2 regions of the Rahnella aceris genome follow, and region 1 is predicted to be linked to the other one. Evidence: predicted binding sites of a transcription regulator. Region 1 holds the regulator's gene; the other holds the start of a gene.
The links. Region 1 encodes PurR, which represses purine synthesis genes. Its sites were predicted from a motif close to CANGCAAACGTTTGCNTG; they were not measured.

Region 1 (7,773 bases):
CAGGATTGTGACATCCAGCCCTTCACAGCGTTTTTGAGCCAGTTTTTGTTGTTCAGCAGAAATCGTGACACCCACAACGCTCACGCCATAATTTCTTGCCGCAAACTCTGATAATCCACCCCAGCCGCAACCGATATCCAGCAAGCGCTGTCCCGGTTTTAATTGCAGCTTGTCACAGATCATTTTGAGTTTTGCTTCCTGTGCTTCTTCAAGCGTAGTGGCCTCTTTCCAGTAGCCGCAGGAATATTGCATGTACGGGTCGAGCATCAGAGTAAATAAATCATTCCCCAGATCATAATGCTCTTTGCCAACAATCCACGCCCGTTTGCGGGATTGCAGATTGGTCAGGCGTGCTGCGGCGACACGTAAAGTATCTTTAAAATGGTGGGGGAGTTTACTTTCCAAACCGGCACGAATAACGCGCTGGAAAAAGATATCCAGACGGTCGCATTCCCACCAACCGTCCATATAACTTTCACCGAGGCCCAGAGAACCTTCCTGTAAAACACGCTTAAAGAAGTCAGTGTTTTTTACTTTAAGGTCGAAAGGACGATTACCGTTTACCTGAATATCTGCCATCGCCAGCATTTCACTGGCGATCCGGTACCACTGATTGTCCTGAATGCTTTGATCTTCTATACACGATGAACTCATAGCTTCTCCATCACTTTCTCTTCTGACTTATTAACCTGCCGGGAAAAGCAAAGGCTATTTTTGCAGGTCTTTATGAGAACAGACGACTAGCGCCTCGCCCGATATTCGACACCAACAGAGGAAATTAAGAAGAACGCCTGCGCGCCGTAAGACGTGCAGGAAAATCATCCTTGAAAAAGTACAAAAAAATAAGTGTGACACTGTCCGCGCGTCTGGCTTAAGTATGTGATAAAAGTTTTGTAAAAGTGCTATTTTATTTGGTTTTGTTGAGTATAGGCTCGCTGGCAGGCATTCTCAATAGTTAATCGTGATGAATGAAAATGCCCGTTAAGTGACTGTTACATCAGGGTATTATCACTATTAATTAGCATGCCTTGTCTGAGCTTCCTGCTCTGATTCCTGTCCATTGTCTTGCGGGCTTTCATGCTGCAAAGAGAGCCAGCGGCCCAAAACTACCAACAATAGTGTAGACAGCATGATCGTGACTGTCGCCATGAGCGGATGCACAATAAATGCGGAAACCAGCAAGCTGGCAAGGAAGCACAGCCCGAGCTGCAGCGTATTTTGCAATGCTGCCGCCTTGCCTGTATTAGCAGGAAACGGCATTAATGCATTTGCGACAACAATTGGGTAGGTTGCACCATTCACCAAAGCCATCAGACAGAAAGGGATCAGCAGGCTAATCAGCCCGGCATCCGTGAACATGGCAACACAGAACAAAGTCACCATACTGACGCCGTAACCCGCCAGTAACCATGGCAGAATTTTATTACCGTCCAGCTTGCTGATCACAACACGGCAACCAAAACCACCAAGCAGGAAAGCAATAGTCTGCGGGACATAGCTCAGCCCGATGGCACCGGGTGAATAACCCATGTCGCTCAGGATAAACGGTGAACCCGTTAACCACGCAAAGAATCCGGCTGAACAGGCGGCATAAATCATGACATTCCCGCTGTAAACAGGCGATTTCAGTAACGTCGCAAACCCTGTTTTATCAGCCTTCGCTTGTTTTGCCGGTTTATTCTCACGCAGAGTCAGCGTCGTCAGCACCAGGACGACGGCGACTGCGGTCAGCAGAGCAAAAATGGCTTCCCAGTCAAAATGATTGAGTACCCACGCACCAAGTAATGGTGCCAGTGCCGGAGAAAGAGCCACTAACGGCATAATGCTGGCGAAGGTTTTTTTCGCCACATCGGCAGAGAAACGGTCAACAACGATTGCCTGCCAGGTGACTGCGGCGGCACAAACGCCCATCGCCTGTAAGAAGCGCAGGGCCAGAAGGGCGCGTACATTCTCAACCCAGATAACGCCCAGACAACCGACCGCAAACAGTGTCAGACCAAGAAGCAATACCGGTTTACGGCCGATCCTGTCTGACAACGGCCCCCATAACAACTGACCGAGAGCAAATCCGCCGAGAAAAATGCTCAGACTTGCGCTGATCATCCCGGGGCTGGTCATCAGACTGGTTTGCATGGCGCTGAACGCAGGCAGATACATATCAGTGGCTAAAAAGCCCAGCATGCTCAGTCCCGCGAGATAGAGCATAAATCCAAAGGAGGGTTTCATTATCGTCTCATTAATTTATTTATTGCAGATGATGTGATGCAGATTACATACCGGAGGCGGAGTTTAACGCTTTGATAACAGGCTTGTGAAACGCTAATATTTGCACTCTGCTATCAAAAATATTGAAGGCTGAATTATGTGGTCAGAATACGCCCTTGAAGTGGTAGATGCCGTGGCAAGAACAGGTAGTTTTAGTGCGGCAGCGCAAGATTTGCACCGCGTACCTTCTGCTATCAGCTATACCGTCCGTCAGCTTGAGCAGTGGCTGGCCGTGCCGTTGTTTGAACGTCGCCATCGTGACGTGGTACTGACGCCTGCGGGAAAGGTTTTTGTCGATGAAGCGCGGATTCTGACAAAAAAAATGATAGCCACGCGCCGGCAGTGTCAGCAGGTGGCGAACGGCTGGCGCGGCGAATTACGTGTGGCGGTTGACCGGATTGTAAAACCCGCACGGACACGGCGTCTGGTGCTCGATTTCTACCGCCATTTTGCGGACACCGAACTCATTATTCACTCAGAAGTGTTTAATGGTGTCTGGGATGCGCTGGTTGACGGGCGGGCAGACGTGGCGATCGGTGCTACACGCGCGATACCGGTTGGCGGGGGCTTCAGTTTTCGTGACATGGGATTTATGGACTGGCATTGCGTCGTCAGCCCGCAACATCCGCTGGCTCAGTTATCCGGCGCGCTGAATGATGATGAGTTGCGGCCTTATCCTGCACTCTGTCTGGAAGACACCTCCCGGACATTGCCTAAGCGGGATACATGGACGCTTGATAACCAGCGGCGGCTGGTCGTGCCAGACTGGACCTGTGCGCTGGAATGCCTGACCGAAGGCTTATGCGTGGGTATGATGCCGGTTCATCGCGTCACGCCGTGGATAGAACAGAAAAAGTTGCAGGTGCTGACGCTGGAAAATACGTTTCCCGACAGCCCGTGTTGCCTGACGTGGGATCAAAGCAATCCGTCACCCTCGCTGGCCTGGTTGCTGGAATATATGGGCGATACAGAAACCATGAATCAGGAATGGCTGCGTGATTAGAAAAAAACGCCTGCATCTGCAGGCGTTCGATATCTGTTAACGGCGGTAATCGCGGTACGGACCATCGGCTACGGAACGGCGTTCGACCAGTTTCGGATGCACCTCAATGGTCTGAGACTCTTCACGCTTACTGACAATTCTGTCCAGCAACATGGTAAAGGCCATTTCACCCAGACGTTCTTTCGGCTGATGCACGGTTGTCAGCGCGGGGGAGAAGTAACGGGCGTTACGCACATTGTCGTAACCGATCACGGAAATATCCTGAGGAACGCGCAGGCCCAGTTCGTCTGCGGCACAGATTGCGCCCATTGCCATCACATCGCCACCACAGAATACGGCAGTCGGGCGGTGCTTCTGCATCAGAATTTTATGCATCGCCTGATAGCCCGATTCCGGCTCGAAATCGCCCTGAACCACCCATTCGTCACGCAGCGGAATATTGGCTTCAGTCAGTGCTTTCACAAAACCCTGGAAGCGGCCACCGCCGGTATTACGTGCCAGTTGGCCCGGGATCACCCCAATATCACGATGACCGCGTTCAATCAGATAACGCCCGGCCATGTAACCCCCTTCGAAAGCATTATCAATAATGCTGTCGGTGAAGTTCTTACGCGCTTCGCCCCAGTCCATGACCACCATTGGGATCGAACGGTGCTCCTCGAGCATATTGAGCAACTCATCAGGATATTCCGCGCACATCACCAGCAAGCCATCGACGCGTTTTTGCGCCAGCATTTGCAGGTAGGCTTGTTGTTTTTCCAGATTATTATGCGAGTTACACAAAATCAGCGTATAGCCTTTGGAGAAGCAGCTGTTTTCTACGGCTTCAATCACTTCGGCAAAATAGGGCGCTTCGCTGGAGGTGGCAAGCAGACCGATCGTTTTGGTGTTATTGACCTTCAGACTGCGGGCTACAGCACTCGGCGAGTAATGTAACTCTTTGATTGCAAGGAGAACCGCTTCTTTGGTTTCTTCGGCGACGAAACGTGTTTTATTGATGACGTGCGACACGGTTGTAGTGGAAACGCCAGCGCGCTTTGCGACATCTTTAATCGTTGCCATGTAAACAATGACTCCTGAACTCACGTGTTTCAGCACGTTAGCATTATGTTAATCGTTTGCTTGCGTGGATCTCACTGCTGGCTTCTAAAAGGGCAGTGAAATCGTTGGGTGGATTCTTCAGAATGAGGCGTGAAATGCTCTCGGGTGAAATCAACCGGCACACAGGCGTGTTAACCGACAATTTTCTCTTATAATGCAGGAAAGTGGAAGTAAAATTCTCAGGGATACATTGTCATTCAGCACAAGATTTTAAATGTTAATTATGCGAAAATGCGTTGGCACACAATTAGTGTGGCTTAAAAAATGCCACAATTTGATCCGAAAGGGGGGTTTGATGGACAGCAACCTGAAATTATCGTTGATCACCACGGTATGCGCTTTGCTTATGATTATCGCTTTCAGTTTCACTGCGGTGATGAACTGATTCAGTAAGTGATCCGCCATAAAAAAGGGCGATTCCTGTTACAGGAATCGCCCTTTTCAATTTTACGCAGTGGCCGTTACCGCCGATACTCTTCCCTGCAGAAACTCTTCGTTAAATGCTATTCAATGGCTGATTAGCGAAACTTCAGACTTAACGAATTGTTTATTATCGGATCGTTTTCGGCGTCATTACCCGGCGTGCACCCACATAATGATCTTGCCAGTAATCGTCGCCGAGAGAGGTGATTTTAATGTCTTCGCCCGTTCTTGGAGACTGAATAAACTTGCCGTTCCCCACGTAAACACCAACATGGTCTGCTGCGCCGCGGTTATTGATTCTGAAGAACACCAGATCACCGCTTTCAAGTTCGCCGCGTTTAACCGGAGCCGCATCGCGCAGGTGATACATTTCATTCGCTGTGCGTGGCATTTTAATACGGATCAAATCTTTGTAGGCGTAATAGACTAAGCCGCTGCAATCAAAACCGGTATTCGGCGAGGTTCCGCCCCAGCGATACGGTTTTCCTACCTGATGCATCAGTTTGGTCATCGCCGTTTGCTGGGCATGCTGATAGCGTTTTTTATGCGTTGCACTTAGCGTAATCGGTTTGCTGTCTTCTTCGGGCTTTTTACCTTTACGGTGCCGGCCATACGCTTCTTTTTTACTGACCCTTTCCGTGCTGTTTTTCGCGAGTGAACGGGTTTTGGCGTGTTTCACTGTTTTGCTTTCGGCCCGCGTGGTCTTCAGTGTCTTTTCTTTTTTACTTTCGGCCCGGGTCGTTTTGACACTTTTCTCCGTCGTGGTCTTTCGTTTAGCCAGTTCGGTACTTTTAACTTTCTTCTTCGAATTCTTGTCCTGAATTTTTTGTTCTGTCACTGGCGCGATTTTAGTTTTTTTACTGGTTTTCGCGGCCACCGTTTTTCGCTTTCGCCGTTCTTCAGGTGCAGCCTGATTAACATGGCTTTTACGCTGATCGGCAGAAACACGTGTCTGCGGCGATGCATGTGCCATATTCAGAAATAGCTGGGTAAAGAGCAGCACAAAAAGCGTGAACAGTAAGCGCATAGCTTCGTTACCATGAGTGGTAGGTTAAACATCAGGGATGTCAGAGTATTGCCTAAAAGAACCTGACAAAAAAGCACGAATTGACTCGATTCTAGATCATATTGTGAGAAAAAGTTAATGGCTTTTTTTATGTCGAAATAACCGCCATTTTTAGTCAAAAAAATAACCACTTTTCATGGTGTTAATATTTGAGTTAAAGAATGGAATTTTGCAAATCTGGCGTTATCGGTGAACGCCAAAAATGTTATTCTCAATGAATGTTTAAAGATGTGAGCCTGAGCGCACACATTAAAGATTGTTAAACAAAATGCCAGTATTGAGAAAGACCCCACAAAAAATGGCGTTTTTATCTGATGGCTGCCATCGTTACAATAGAAGGTATTGTGATTGCGCACCGTCTCTTTATGCTGCGCGTGAAGAGTAATGATCGTGACAGCCTGTACCGGCTTGAGGAAGCAAGAAATGACCACTCCAACAATTGAAAAAATTCAGAAGCAAGTTTCTGAAAACCCGATTCTGCTGTACATGAAAGGTTCGCCGAAACTGCCAAGCTGTGGTTTCTCCGCTCAGGCTGTTCAGGCGCTTTCAGCCTGTGGCGAGCGTTTCGCTTACGTGGATATCCTGCAGAACCCGGACATCCGTGCTGAGATGCCAAAATTTGCTAACTGGCCAACGTTCCCGCAACTGTGGGTTGACGGTGAACTGGTTGGCGGCTGCGACATCGTGGTTGAGATGTTCCAGCGCGGCGAACTGCAGCAGTTGATCAAAGAAACCGCTGAGAAATACAAATCTTCTGAAGAGAGTAATACGACAGAAGACTAACGGTTTTTCGGCCGGAAAGTAAAAAGAGCGACATGATGTCGCTCTTTTTTTGTCTTCAGTTCGGTGCAAAAGTTGTTATTGCTGATTTTCTTCCGATGCTGTTTCGTCTTCGACTTCTTCGTCTGAAAGCGCCAGAGGCCAGCCGCCTAAGCGTTTCCAGCGGTTGACCAGCTCGCAGAACAACTCGGCTGTGCGCTCGGTGTCATACAACGCAGAATGTGCCTGGCTGCTGTCAAAGACGATGCCCGCGCTGATACAGGCTTTTGCCAGCACCGTTTGCCCAAGCACCAGCCCGCTTAATGCGGCGGTATCAAACGTGGCAAAAGGGTGGAACGGATTACGTTTCAGTCCGGCACGTTCAGCCGCTGCCATCAGGAAGCTGTGATCAAAATTGGCGTTGTGCGCCACGATGATCGCGCGGTTACAGTTTTGCTCTTTCATCCCTTTACGGATGACTTTGAAAATCTCATGCAGGGCTTCATATTCACTGACTGCACCGCGTAACGGATTGGTCGGATCGATACCGTTAAACGCCAGGGCTTCCGGCACCAGTATCGCGCCTTCAAAGGGCTCGACGTGGAAATGCACGGTCTCATCGCTTTGCAGCCAGCCGTCTTCATCCATCTTCAGGGTGATGGCTGCAATTTCCAGCAGCGCATCGGTTTTGGCATTAAATCCGGCGGTTTCTACGTCGATAACCACGGGATAAAAACCACGAAAACGGCCTCTCAGGGCGTTAATGTCACTATTCTCGGCCATTAGTTTCTTATCTTCATCGAATTCAGCACGCATTATGGCAAATTTTGCCGCCACTTGCAGGGTTGTGGCAAAAATGGGTCAATAAAAAAGGGCGCGATTGCGCCCCTGTCAGTGTCCGGGAAAGATTAATTCCCCAGCCCCTGACCTGCGTGTTTGGATTCGATCAGCTCGATTTTATAGCCGTCCGGATCTTCTACAAACGCGATAATGGTAGATCCACCTTTGACAGGGCCGGCTTCACGGGTCACTTTCCCGCCTGCATTACGGATGTCATCACAGGTTTGCGCGACGTTATCAACGCCCAAGGCGATATGACCGTAAGCCGTGCCGATGTCATAGCTGTCGACGCCCCAGTTATAGGTCAGTTCGATCA
Region 2 (7,773 bases), 1.5 Mb from region 1:
GATGTGCATTTAGCGGAGCTGGTTGCGCAGTATGGCATCTGGGTTTACGGCATTTTATTCCTGATTTTGTTCTGCGAAACCGGTCTGGTGGTGACACCTTTCCTGCCGGGTGACTCATTATTGTTCGTAGCAGGTGCGCTGGCGGCGTTGCCGGGCAACGACATGAACGTTCATCTGATGGCGTTCCTGATGGCGATTGCGGCGATACTCGGCGATGCGGTGAACTACACTATCGGACGGGTATTTGGTGAACGTCTGTTCAGTAATCCTGATTCAAAGATTTTCCGTCGCAGTTATTTGGACAAGACGCATAAGTTTTACGAGAAACATGGCGGCAAAACGATTATTCTTGCGCGCTTCGTGCCGATCGTCCGCACGTTTGCACCGTTTGTGGCCGGTATGGGGCATATGTCTTACCGCCATTTCGCTGCGTATAACGTGATTGGTGCACTGGTTTGGGTGCTGTTATTTACCTATGCTGGCTACCTTTTCGGCGATCTGCCGATTGTTCAGGAAAATCTGAAATTACTGATCGTGGCAATCATTGTGGTTTCCATCCTGCCGGGTGTGATTGAAATCTGGCGGCACAAACGCGCAGCGGCCAAAGAAAAGCGTCAACAGGATTAATTCCGTACGTTTTTTACGCAAGCGCTTTAAAATTTAAGGCATTAAACCTGAGGGTAGGACCAGTTTTTTATCCACAGTGTCTGGCCGTTATGGTTTAATGAGCGACAATTTATGGTCTGTTCCTGCGAACAACCCTTCTGTGGCGCGGTGTGTGAGGTTTTTTATCACCCCGTACACAGGCGATTTTGGGTAGGTTTCAGGGGACTTGTTACAGCATGAACAGCGGACTGGCTTCGGCCGGGTTCAAACAGAAAGGTTATCGATGAGCTGGATTGAACGAATTCTTAGTAAGAGCACTGACTCGCAAACCCGTAAGGCAAGTATTCCTGAGGGCGTCTGGACTAAATGTGACAGCTGCGGGCAGGTCCTTTACCGCGCCGAGCTTGAGCGCAATCTCATGGTGTGCCCTAAGTGCGACCACCATATGCGCCTTACCGCGCGTATGCGTCTGTCCACTTTCATGGACGAGGGCAGTGAGATTGAGTTAGGCAGTGAGCTTGAGCCTAAAGATGTTCTGAAGTTTAAAGATTCCAAGAAATACAAAGATCGTCTGGTTGCAGCACAAAAAGAAACCAACGAAAAAGACGCCATGGTCGTCATGAAAGGTACGCTGTTTGGCATGCCAATCGTGGTCGCATCGTTTGAATTTGCTTTCATGGGCGGTTCAATGGCGTCCGTCGTGGGGGCACGTTTTGTGCGTGCCGTTGAGCAGGCACTGGAAGATAACTGCCCGCTGGTCTGTTTCTCTGCCAGTGGCGGCGCCCGTATGCAGGAAGCGCTGATGTCGCTGATGCAGATGGCGAAAACCAGTGCAGCACTGGCGAAGTTACAGGAACGTGGCCTGCCATACATTTCTGTACTGACTGACCCTACGATGGGCGGTGTTTCTGCCAGTCTGGCAATGCTGGGTGACATTAACGTCGCGGAGCCGAAGGCGCTGATCGGTTTTGCCGGTCCACGTGTTATCGAGCAAACCGTTCGTGAAAAACTGCCGCCGGGCTTCCAGCGCAGTGAATTCCTGATCGAAAAAGGTGCGATTGATATGATCGTACGTCGTCCGGAAATGCGCGCCAAACTGGGCAGCGTTCTGGCGAAACTGACCGGGCAACCGGAGCCGAAAGTGGCTGACGTCCATGTTGCTGTCAACGGTTCTGCCGCTGACAACCAGGATGCCTGATCGAACAGGGTAAACGCCGGTCAGTTATTCGGGCGGCCACCGCGTGTTGTGCCGCCCACACTGTTTTTCTGCAAAACAGACAGCCGTGCTTTTACTCTGTTGGTGTGATCTGACAAAGAGGGCATTGCCTGCTGTCACAGTCTGGTGATGTAGTGTCGAAGTGAACCTGACAAGGTTGAACGGGACTCATGCAAAATCAACTTATTCCCCAAGCCACGTCGCCTTTGGCCACGTGGCTTTATTATCTTGAACATCTCCACTCTCAGGCTATTGAGCTTGGCCTTGACCGGGTCAAAGCGGTTGCCGCCAAACTCGACTTACTGACGCCAGCGCCGCTGGTTTTCACCGTGGCCGGAACCAATGGTAAAGGCACCACCTGCGCGACGCTGGAATCCATCCTGATGGCGGCGGGTTACCGTGTGGGCGTTTACAGCTCCCCGCATCTGGTGCGCTACACTGAACGTGTCCGTATTCAGGGGGAAGAATTAGCGGAATCTGCGCATTGCGAATCTTTTGCGGGGCTGGAGGCTGGCCGTGGCGATCTCTCGCTGACCTACTTTGAATACGGCACATTGTCGGCGTTGCAGCTGTTTAAACAGGCTAAGCTGGATGTGGTGATACTTGAAGTCGGGCTGGGCGGTCGTCTGGATGCGACTAATATTGTCGATGCCAGCGTGGCTGTCGTCACCAGTATTGCGCTGGATCATACCGACTGGCTGGGATCTGACCGCGAAAGTATTGGCCGCGAAAAAGCCGGTATTTTCCGCGCCGGTAAACCGGCCGTGGTTGGTGAGCCGGATATGCCACAATCCATTGCTGCGGTTGCGCAGGAAAAACATGCGGATTTACACCGCCGCGATGTGAACTGGTATTTTTCTGCGGATGCCGGACAGTGGCGCTGGGCAGCGCGGGAAGAAGGTAATGAGGTTAACGTGCTGGAAGGTTTACCGTTGCCGAATGTACCGCTGGCTAACGCCGCGACCGCGCTGGCTGCACTGCATTATTCAACACTGGATATCCCTGAAGCCGCGTTGCGCAGCGGTTTACAGCGCGCTGCTTTGCCGGGACGTTTCCAGACGGTGAGTGAATCGCCAAGGCTGATCCTGGATGTCGCGCATAATCCGCATGCGGCAGCGTATCTGGCCGGACGCCTGGCGGAACAGCCGCGAAAGGGTGGCAAAGTGCGTGCCGTCGTCGGAATGTTGAAAGACAAAGATATTGCCGGTACGCTGGCTTGCCTGTCGCCGCAGGTGGATGAATGGTATTGCGCGCCGCTGGAAGGCCCGCGCGGAGCCAGTGTCGAAGAACTGACCGTCCATCTGCCGCAGGCGCGCCAGTTTGATGATGTGGAGTCTGCCTGGAAACAGGCTATGCAGGAGGCGGCTCCTCAGGATATTGTGATTGTCTGCGGCTCGTTCCATACCGTAGCTCACGTAATGGATGCTATAGACACGGGGAAAACCAGTGGCAAGTAAGTTTCAAAATCGTCTGGTCGGGACGGTCATTCTGGTGGCACTGGGTGTCATCATTTTGCCTGGTTTACTCGACGGCAAGAAAAAGCATTACGAAGACGAATTTGCGTCTATTCCATTGGTGCCAAAACCGGGTGATGTTGAGGAACAGGACTCGGTGCCACCGGTCACGCAATCTTTGCCTGCTCAGCCGCCGGAAGGTGCCGATCAGATGATGAATGGTGAACAGGACGATACAAGTCCTGCCAATAACACCAACGCCGCCAATCATGGCAATGTGGCGCCGGGTAATACCACGATAGAAGCGCCGCCGGTCACCACACTGCCTGAGCAGAAAAAAACGGTGCAGCCTGCTCCTCAAAAACCCAAAGTGATCGAACCGAAACCGATGGTGGAAGCGAAGCCAACGGTGAAACCGAAGCCGGTCGAACAGCCAAAACCGGTTGAACAACCGAAGGCCGTTGCTGAACAGCCAAAACCGGTTGAACAACCGAAGGCCGTTGCTGAACAGCCAAAACCGGTTGAACAGCCGAAGGCTGCGCCGGCAGAAAAAGCGCCGACAGGGCAGTCTTATGTGGTGCAGCTTGGCGCATTGAAAAATGCCGCCAAAGCCAATGAGATTGTGGCGAATCTGCGGTTGTCTGGTTTCCGTGCTTACACAGTGCCTGCAACACCGGTACAGGGGCAGATCACGCGCCTGTACGTCGGCCCGGATGCCTCGAAGCAGAAACTCGAAGCGTCACTTCCGCAACTGCAACAGCTGAGCGGATTGGGTGGGCAGGTTCGCGCTTACTCCGCACACTGACTTTGCTCCTCCCCCTGCGAAGGGGGAGGCGGGGAGGGGGTTTAGCGGGCAACGCCAGATTCAACGTTGCCATTAATACCCCACCCCAACCCTCCCCTTCGCAGGGGAGGGAGTCGTTAAAACATAAAAAATACCACGGAGGGCACAAGCGATTTGTGCCCTTTTTCTATAAGATCCTCTGGTTGGATTTTTATAGGTTTATGCTGCGATTAAGGTTTTTTTAATCGCTATTATTAATTTGTCTGACCGGCTGATTTCCCCTACGCAAACGTTTTCTTTTTCTGTTAGAATTCGCCGCGAACTGGATGCCGGGGCAGATGTGACTGGATTAGACACTGGAATAGTTAATGGTCTGGATTGATTACGTCATTATTGCGGTTATCGGATTTTCTGCTTTAGTCAGTTTGATCCGTGGCTTTGTTCGTGAGGCTTTATCGCTGGTAACCTGGGCTTGCGCCTTTTTTGTTGCCAGCCATTATTACCCTTACCTCGCCATCTACTTCACACGTTTCGAAGATGAGTTAGTTCGAAACGGGATCGCAATTGCCATCTTGTTCATCGCGACGTTGATCGTAGGTGCAATTGTCAACTATGTGATTGGTTCACTGGTTGAAAGAACCGGGTTGTCCGGCACTGACAGGGTGTTAGGTGTGTGCTTCGGCGCACTGCGCGGGGTGTTAATTGTCTCCGCGATGCTGTTCTTCCTCGATACTTTTACCGGTTTTTCGCAAAGTGAAGACTGGAAACAATCCCAGTTGATCCCACAGTTCAGTTATATCATCAGGTGGTTCTTTGACTACCTGCAGAGCACGTCGAGTTTCTTGCCAAAACATATTTAGTTTTGGCAGCGCTGAAGAGGAAAAGACAACATGTGCGGTATTGTCGGTATCGCCGGTTTCATGCCGGTAAACCAGTCGATTTATGACGCGTTAACGGTGTTACAACACCGTGGTCAGGATGCCGCAGGCATCACCACCATCGACGCGAATAATAACTTCCGTTTACGTAAAGCGAATGGCCTGGTGAAGGATGTTTTCGAAGCCCGCCATATGCAACGCTTACAGGGCAACATGGGTATCGGCCATGTGCGCTACCCAACGGCTGGCAGTTCCAGCGCTTCAGAAGCTCAACCCTTTTACGTCAACTCTCCGTTCGGCATTACCCTTGCCCATAACGGCAACCTGACCAATGCTCACGAATTGCGCAGCAACCTGTTCGAAGGCCAGCGCCGTCATGTGAACACCACGTCCGATTCTGAGATTCTGCTCAATATCCTGGCGAGTGAACTGGATCGTTTCCAGCATTACCCGCTGGAAGCTGACAACATTTTTGCTGCGGTTGCCGCAGTGAATCTGAAAATCCGTGGTGCCTACGCGTGTGTGGCGATGATTATCGGTCATGGCATGCTGGCGTTCCGTGACCCGCACGGTATCCGTCCGCTGGTTATCGGTAAACGTACGCTGGAAGATGGCCGTAATGAGTACATGGTGGCTTCTGAGAGTGTGGCACTCGATACGCTGGGCTTTGAGTTCCTGCGCGACGTTGCGCCGGGTGAAGCGGTGTATATCACCGAAAAAGGTCAGTTGTTCACCCGTATGTGTGCCGAGAACCCGCAGTACAATCCGTGCCTGTTCGAATACGTGTATTTCGCGCGTCCGGATTCCTTCATCGATAAAATTTCCGTCTACAGCGCCCGTGTTCGTATGGGTGAAAAGCTGGGCGCGAAAATTGCCCGTGAATGGGAAGACCTGGATATTGACGTGGTGATCCCGATCCCGGAAACCTCCTGCGATATCGCGCTGGAAATCGCCCGCATCCTGGATAAACCGTACCGTCAGGGATTTGTGAAAAACCGCTATGTCGGCCGTACCTTTATCATGCCGGGCCAGCAGGAACGCCGTAAATCTGTACGCCGTAAACTGAATGCTAACCGCGCTGAATTCCGTGATAAAAACGTGTTGCTGGTGGATGACTCCATCGTGCGTGGCACCACCTCTCAACAGATTGTTGAGATGGCGCGTGAAGCCGGAGCACGACGTGTTTATCTGGCGTCTGCGGCGCCGGAAATTCGTTTCCCGAACGTGTACGGTATCGATATGCCAAGCGCGAACGAGCTGATTGCCCATGGCCGTGAAGTCAGTGAAATCAACCAGATAATTGGTGCTGATGCCTTGATCTTCCAGGATCTGAGCGACCTGATCGCCGCAGTGAAAGAAGACAATATGGATATCGAGAAATTCGAATGTTCAGTTTTCGATGGTGTTTACGTCACCAAAGACGTTGACCAGAACTATCTGGAATACCTCGAAGCCCTGCGCAATGACGACGCTCAGGCGTTGCGTGGCCAGCAGGAAGCTGAAAACCTTGAGATGCACAACGAAGGCTGATTAGCCGGTTGCTGACATCCGCATAAACGCGCCCCTCCGGTGAACACCAGGCGGGCGCGTTTTTTTATGCCTGAATTTATGTCAGTATTGGCACCACCGGGTCCGGGTTCATTTTTCTAAGGCAGTGTTCATGAAACGACTTATCGTCGGTATTTCCGGCGCCAGCGGCGCAATCTATGGTGTCAGGCTCTTGCAGGTATTGCAGAGCGTACCTGATATCGAAACACATCTGGTGATGAGCAATGCGGCCCGCCAGACGATGACACTGGAAACCGATCTCACACTACGCGACGTTCATGCGCTGGCCGATGTGGTGCATGATTCCCGCGATATCGCGGCCAGCATTTCTTCCGGTTCTTTTAAAACTGCCGGAATGGTGATTTTGCCCTGCTCGATCAAAACGCTTTCCGGCATCGTAAACAGTTACACCGACGGTTTGCTGACCCGTGCAGCCGACGTGGTGTTGAAAGAGCGCCGCCGTCTGGTGTTGTGTGTGCGTGAAACGCCGCTGCATCTCGGCCATTTACGGCTGATGACCCAGGCCGCTGAACTGGGTGCTGTCATTATGCCGCCGGTTCCGGCGTTTTATCATCGTCCGGCCTCGGTGGAAGATATCATCGATCAGACGGTAAACCGGGTGATTGATCAGTTTGATATCGAACTGCCGGAAGACTTATTTGTTCGATGGCAGGGCAGTCGTTAAACTTTCACGTCCCAATACGCACTCATTTCGCGCACTTCAGTTACATTGCACCAACAATGATCACAATTTGATTCATTGGGGTGCAGTGTTAAACCTCCCTTCAGCTATCCTTCCCTCAGACCTTTGAAAACTTTCATTATCCCGATGCTTTTTTGACCGGTTTTCACTCTCTCGCTGCGGAAAGTCGCGATGCGGAGAAACGGCACGAAAAGTGCATGAGAAAATCTGGCAAAAAGCCATTTGCATCGTTCAGCAAACTATAAAAAGACGTTCATTCACGCACACACAACCACAACAGATGAATAATCACTGAGGCTAATGTATGAAAAAGTTGTTCAAGGTTCTCCCGCTGGTTATGGTCTTAGCCAGTGCAGGTAGTGCATTTGCTGCCGTGCCTAAAGCAATTAATATCGGTACTGATCCGACTTACGCCCCATTTGAATCAAAAGACTCCAGCGGCAAGCTGGTTGGTTTTGATATCGACCTGGCCAACGAGATGTGCAAACGTGCAGCCATTAAATGCACTTACGTTGAAAGTGATTTTGATGCGCTGATCCCGTCCCTGAAAGCGAAAAAGATTGATGCGATTATTTCCTCATTAT

Region 2: cvpA (colicin V production protein) is a predicted target of PurR. The motif match lies at 4,343-4,360, and genes of this name have one in related genera.

Annotation. Positions count from the first base shown of each region.
Region 1 is NZ_JAADJV010000001.1:1,890,345-1,898,117, reverse strand. Features, by position in the region: gene cfa (cyclopropane fatty acyl phospholipid synthase) at 1-654, opposite strand, end outside; gene punC (purine nucleoside transporter PunC) at 1,015-2,226, opposite strand; gene punR (DNA-binding transcriptional activator PunR) at 2,363-3,268, shown strand; gene purR (HTH-type transcriptional repressor PurR) at 3,305-4,330, opposite strand; gene cydH (cytochrome bd-I oxidase subunit CydH) at 4,584-4,754, shown strand; gene GW591_RS08545 (C40 family peptidase) at 4,920-5,819, opposite strand; gene GW591_RS24190 (hypothetical protein) at 6,173-6,301, shown strand; gene GW591_RS08540 (Grx4 family monothiol glutaredoxin) at 6,282-6,641, shown strand; gene rnt (ribonuclease T) at 6,717-7,433, opposite strand; gene gloA (lactoylglutathione lyase) at 7,526-7,773, opposite strand, start outside.
Region 2 is NZ_JAADJV010000001.1:349,589-357,361, forward strand. Features, by position in the region: gene GW591_RS01745 (DedA family protein) at 1-627, shown strand, start outside; gene accD (acetyl-CoA carboxylase, carboxyltransferase subunit beta) at 890-1,804, shown strand; gene folC (bifunctional tetrahydrofolate synthase/dihydrofolate synthase) at 1,993-3,279, shown strand; gene dedD (cell division protein DedD) at 3,269-4,081, shown strand; gene cvpA (colicin V production protein) at 4,429-4,920, shown strand; gene purF (amidophosphoribosyltransferase) at 4,951-6,468, shown strand; gene GW591_RS01775 (UbiX family flavin prenyltransferase) at 6,599-7,171, shown strand; gene argT (lysine/arginine/ornithine ABC transporter substrate-binding protein ArgT) at 7,494-7,773, shown strand, end outside.